Regions from separate parts of the Pseudoalteromonas sp. CF6-2 genome, predicted to be linked through region 1. Evidence: predicted binding sites of a transcription regulator. Region 1 holds the regulator's gene; the other holds the start of a gene.
What was found. The regulator MetJ, encoded in region 1, represses methionine synthesis genes. The targets are predictions, from matches to a motif close to TAGACGTCTAGACGTCTA.
Positions count from the first base shown of each region.

Region 1 (3,205 bases):
GGTCATAAATAGGTGAATTTTTATGTCTGATTAATCGCAACTATGCACAGAAGTTGTGGGTAAATCCTTTTAAATTAAGCGATATAGCATATAACAGGATAGACCTGATAATACTTGGAATTTTTATACATTACAGGTATCGTACTGATGCAAGCTCTCTCACTTTTTAACTTTTTTGCAGGATACTATCGCGTTATGTCAGATTTCCGTGAACAAGCATTACATTACCACGCTCACCCCGTTCCAGGTAAAATTAGTGTTGAACTAACCAAGCCGGCCGAAACGGTTAACGATCTCGCTTTAGCTTATAGCCCAGGTGTGGCTGAACCAGTTCGTGAAATCGCTGCTGATCCAGCAAATGCCTACAAATATACTGGTAAAGGTAACATGGTTGCGGTGATTTCAAACGGTACCGCAATTTTAGGTTTGGGTAACTTAGGCCCTCTTGCATCAAAACCTGTCATGGAAGGTAAAGCATTACTATTCAAACGTTTTGCTGGCCTTGATTCAATCGATATTGAAGTAAAACATCGCACTACAGAAGATTTCATCAATACGGTTGCAAACATCGCTGATACGTTTGGCGGCATCAACCTAGAAGATATTAAAGCACCAGAATGTTTTGAAATTGAAAAAGCGCTTATCGAGCGCTGCGATATTCCAGTTTTCCACGATGACCAACATGGTACAGCTATTGTTACTGCTGCCGGTATGCTTAATGCCCTTGAAGTACAAGGTAAGGATATCGAAGATGCCATTATCGTATGTTTAGGAGCTGGTGCGGCAGCTGTTGCTTGTATGGAGCTGTTAATTAAGTGTGGTGCATTACGTGAGCATATCTATATGCTTGACCGTAAAGGTGTGATCCATACTCGCCGCGATGATTTAAACGAATATAAGCAGTTGTTTGCTAACAACACTGATAAACGTACATTACAAGACGTTATTGCTGATGCGGATGTATTTGTAGGTGTATCTGGGCCAGATTTATTGACGGCGGATGACTTAAAGCTAATGGCAGACAAGCCAGTGGTGTTTGCGTGTTCAAACCCAGATCCTGAGATTGCCCCAGAAGTTGCACACAGTGCGCGCAATGATTTAATTATGGCAACGGGTCGTTCAGATTTTCCTAACCAAGTAAATAACGTGCTTTGTTTCCCGTTTATTTTCCGCGGTGCGCTTGATGTGCGTGCAACGGCAATTAATGATGAAATGAAAATTGCAGCTGTGCATGCTATTCGTGGTATTGCCAAAGAGCCAGTACCAAGCGAAGTATTAACAGCGGCTGGCGTTGAATCACTTGAGTTTGGTGCCGAGTACATCATTCCGAAGCCAATGGACCCGCGTTTATTACCACGTATCGCGCGTGCTGTTGCAGAAGCGGCGGTTGAGTCGGGCGTTGCGCAAATCGAAATGCCAGAAGATTACATGCGTTAAATTTATTTACGCTAATAAAAAACTCAGCCTTAGCTGAGTTTTTTTATACCTGTGAATCGGCGTCTATCCGATGGCTCATTCAGAATCAAGTACAGGGATATCTAATCCCATTTCAAGCATGATCTTTTTCACTTCTTCAGGGACTTTTTCTGGGTTGTCTTTGCGTAAGTCGTCATCATTTGGTAATGGCTGACCTGTAAAAGCATGTAGAAAAGCTTCGCATAGAAGCTCACTATTTGTCGCATGTCGTAGGTTGTTGATCTGACGACGAGTGCGTTCATCTGTTAATACTTTTAGTACATTTAGCGGAATTGATACGGTAATCTTTTTAACTTGTTCTGATTTTTTACCGTGTTCTGCGTATGGGTGAATGTATTCACCGTTCCATTTAGCCATAAGTAATTTCGTTGCCTCGGTTATAAGTAGTTCACGCCTTTTTCACAGCGCAAAGATGCGGAAATTTTATCTCTTTAAAAAAGATAGTCAAATACTAGTTATTTAGCCATCTAGTCGTGTAAATGTATAAACTTCTTTATGTCAGCCACAAATGCTTTGACTTCTCATAATTGATCATCTAACCTTTTAGACGTCTAAACATCCAATTAATGAGTAGGTGATGAAATGAGTGAAAAAAATAAAGCGACGATAGCTGTTCGTCATGGTATCGAAGCTGACAAACATCATGGTGCTGTCGTTCCACCTATCTATTTATCAACCACCTATTCATTTGCTGATTTTGATACTAAACGTCAGTATGACTACGGACGCAGTGGTAATCCGAATCGTGATATTTTGGCTGAAACACTGGCTGAACTTGAAGGCGGTGCAAAAGGCATTATTACAGCAACGGGTATGTCTGCGGTGCATTTAGCAACACAGCTTTTAAATAGTGACGACACTTTAGTGATCCCGCATGACTGCTATGGTGGCAGTTACCGTTTATTCACATCATTAGAAAAGCGCGGGTTATTGAAGCTAAAAGTGTTAGATTTAACCAACAGTGAAAATCATCAAGAAATTTTAGCAATCAAACCAAAGCTTATCTGGATAGAGACACCCAGTAATCCAATTTTGCGTTTAACTGATATTAAAGCGATCACCTCAATTGCTAAGCAATGTGGAGCTTTAGTTGCTGCCGATAATACGTTCTTATCACCAGCACTCCAAAATCCAATTCAGTTTGGTGTAGATATCGTCGTACATTCAACGACTAAGTATATAAATGGTCACTCAGATGTAGTAGGTGGTGCAGTGATTGCCGCAACACAAGAGCTTGGTGATGAACTAGCTTGGTGGGCAAATAACATTGGTATTACCGGTGCACCATTCGATAGTTATTTAACCCTTCGTGGTTTGCGAACATTAAATGTGCGTCTAAAACAACACCAAGAGAATGCGTTTGCAATCGCTCAGTATTTAGAAAATTCGCCTTTTGTTAGTCAGGTTTATTACCCTGGTCTTGCTTCTCATCCTCAGCATGAGCTCGCTAAAGCGCAGCAACGTGGCTTTGGTGGTATGGTTAGCTTTGATATTAAAGGTGATATTAATGACGCTGCTGCGTTTTTAACAAGCTTAAAAGAGTTTAGCCTTGCAGAGTCATTGGGTGGGGTTGAGAGCCTTATTTGCCATCCTGCGACAATGACTCATGCTGGCATGGATCCTAAAGCACGCCTTGAGGCAGGTGTGGGCGATACACTCATTCGTATTTCTGTCGGTATTGAAGATATTAACGACTTAATTGCTGATCTGGAACGTGTTTTCAATCAAG
Region 1 is NZ_CP091442.1:409,217-412,421, forward strand. It holds gene L3Q70_RS01970 (malic enzyme-like NAD(P)-binding protein) at 196-1,437, shown strand; gene metJ (met regulon transcriptional regulator MetJ) at 1,513-1,833, opposite strand; gene metB (cystathionine gamma-synthase) at 2,059-3,205, shown strand, end outside.

Region 2 (3,205 bases), 1.2 Mb from region 1:
GCGTGCCTGGGAAGTGTGCTTCTTAAAGGCAGATTATTAATACATAAATACCTTTTATTAGTCTATTTAGTCGTAGGAAGAAAATGAAAGAGCCAAAAATTCCCTTGGTAAACAAACCAAATGGTATTGGGGTAGGGCGTGTTTTAAAAGCCACCAAATGCTCAATCAAAGGCTTTAAAGCTGCTTTTAAAGAAGAATCTGCATTTCGCACTGAAACCTATTTAGGTCTGATATTATTTCCGTTATCAGTGTTGCTTGCCCAATCATTAAGCCATTGGCTGATGTTATTTATTCCTTATTTATTATTGTTGATAGTTGAGCTACTCAACTCAGCAATAGAGGCGCTGACTGATAGAGTCGGTATTGAGTACCATGTATTATCGGGGCGAGCTAAAGATATGGCCTCAGCGGCAGTGACGTTGGCATTAATTATTTTGCTACTGGTTTGGGCAGTGGCAATTTATGAAAAGATAATGATGCAGTTTTAAACAAAAAAGCGCCAAATGAAGGCGCTTTTTCATCTTATATAACCTATTACAGGCCAGCAGCTGCGCGAAGTGCGTCTGCTTTGTCTGTGCGCTCCCAAGGGAACTCTTCACGACCGAAGTGACCGTAAGCCGCTGTCGGTTGATAAATAGGACGCTCAAGGTCAAGCATTTGGATTAAGCCATATGGGCGAAGGTCAAAGTGCTCACGTACTAATTCGATTAGACGCGCTTCTTCTAATTTACCTGTACCAAATGTCTCGATGCTGATAGATGTTGGCTCTGCAACACCGATAGCGTAAGAAACTTGTAGCTCACACTTGTCAGCAAGACCAGCAGCAACCACGTTTTTAGCAACGTAACGTGCAGCGTATGCAGCTGAACGGTCAACTTTTGATGGATCTTTACCAGAGAAAGCACCACCACCGTGACGAGCCATACCACCATAAGTATCAACGATGATTTTACGACCTGTCAGACCACAGTCACCCATTGGGCCACCGATTACGAAACGGCCAGTTGGGTTGATGAAAAACTTAGTCGCGCTTGAGATAAGCTCAGCTGGAAGAACTGGCTTAATAATCGTTTCCATTACCGCTTCAACTAAGTCGTTTTGTGAGATTGAATCACAGTGTTGAGTTGAAAGAACAACGGCATCAATACCAACAGGCTTGCCATTTTCGTATGCAAACGTCACTTGAGATTTTGCATCTGGGCGTAACCAGTTAAGTTCACCGCTTTTACGAACCTCAGCTTGACGCTGAACTAAACGGTGTGAATACGTGATAGGTGCAGGCATTAACACGTCAGTTTCGTTACATGCATAACCAAACATTAAACCTTGGTCACCAGCGCCTTGCTCTTCAGGGCGAGCACGGTCAACACCTTGGTTGATATCTGGAGATTGTTTACCGATTGTGTTTAGGATTGCACACGAGTCAGCATCGAATCCCATGTCTGAGTGTGTGTAACCGATTTCACGTACTGTTTTACGTGTGATTTCTTCGATATCAACCCAAGCGCTAGTCGTGATTTCACCACCCACCATCACCATACCGGTTTTAACGTAAGTCTCACATGCAACACGGGCATGAGAATCTTGCTCTAAAATAGCATCTAGAACCGCGTCAGAGATTTGGTCCGCGATTTTATCCGGATGACCTTCAGAAACTGATTCAGAAGTAAATAAATGTTTTGCCATTGTATTTCTGCTCACAAATATTGCGCTTCACATACGTCGGTAATAGCGCTAAAAAATTAAGGGGCGTATTTTATCTAAAACAAATATGTTTGCATAGTAATTTTACGCCTAGACGTCTATTTAAAATTACTAATAACATTTCGTTCTTAATAAACAGTAATAATAGGTGCATTTAATACGGATTTTTAATTGCACTGTACCCTTACATTAAGTAAGAATGGTGCCTTACACACAACCAGCGCAAATACATAAAGGTAGGAGAATTCATGCCATCACGCAAAGAACTTGCAAATGCTATTCGCGTCTTATCAATGGACGCAGTACAACAGGCCAAATCTGGTCACCCTGGCGCCCCTATGGGCATGGCAGATATCGCAGAAGTACTATGGCGCGATTATCTAAAGCACAACCCAACGAATCCAGAGTGGGCAGACCGCGATCGATTTATTCTTTCAAATGGTCACGGTTCAATGCTGATCTATTCTCTTCTACATTTAAGTGGTTATGATCTGCCGTTAGAAGAAATTAAAAATTTCCGTCAAATGCACTCAAAAACACCAGGCCACCCAGAATATGGGTATGCACCAGGTATTGAGACCACTACGGGCCCATTAGGTCAAGGGATCACAAATGCGGTTGGTATGGCGATTGCCGAAAAAGCACTTGCTGCACAGTTTAACCGTGAAGGTCACGATATTGTTGACCACTTCACCTATGCGTTCATGGGCGACGGCTGTTTAATGGAAGGTATTTCACACGAAGCCTGTTCATTAGCGGGTACATTAGGTCTAGGTAAACTAGTTGCGTTTTGGGATGACAACGGCATCTCAATTGATGGTGAAGTGGAAGGTTGGTTCAGCGATGACACGCCAGCGCGCTTCAAAGCATACGGTTGGCACGTAGTAAGCGATGTAGATGGGCACGATCCTGATGCAATTCGCGCCGCTATCGAAGAAGCACGTAGCATCACCGATAAACCATCACTTATTTGTTGTAAAACAGTGATTGGCTACGGTTCACCGAATAAATCAGGTAGCCATGACTGTCACGGTGCGCCACTCGGTGAAGATGAAATCACAGCATCTCGTGAGTTCCTAGGTTGGACTGGCGAAGCATTTGAAATCCCAGCTGATATTTACAGCGAATGGGATGGCAAAGAAAAAGGTAAGCAACTAGAAGCAAGCTGGGACGAAAAATTTGCTGCTTACGCAAGTGCACACCCTGAACTTGCTGCTGAGTTTAAACGCCGTACAAAAGGTGAATTACCAGCTGATTGGGCTGAAAAGTCACAAGCTTACATCGAAGAGCTGCAAGCAAACCCAGCAAATCCAGCAACACGTAAAGCATCACAAAATGCATTAAACGCATTTGGTCCGTTATTACCAGAATTCATGGGTGGCTCTGCTGATCTTGCGGGTTCTAACTTAACACTTTGGGATGGCTCAAAAGGCTTAGAAGCAAACGATGCAAGTGGTAACTACATTTTCTACGGTGTACGTGAATTTGGTATGTCGGCAAT
Region 2 is NZ_CP091442.1:2,843,342-2,846,546, reverse strand. It holds gene L3Q70_RS13190 (START domain-containing protein) at 1-26, shown strand, start outside; gene L3Q70_RS13185 (diacylglycerol kinase) at 84-488, shown strand; gene metK (methionine adenosyltransferase) at 535-1,686, opposite strand; gene tkt (transketolase) at 1,953-3,205, shown strand, end outside.
Region 2: metK (methionine adenosyltransferase) is a predicted target of MetJ. The motif match lies at 1,788-1,805, and genes of this name have one in related genera.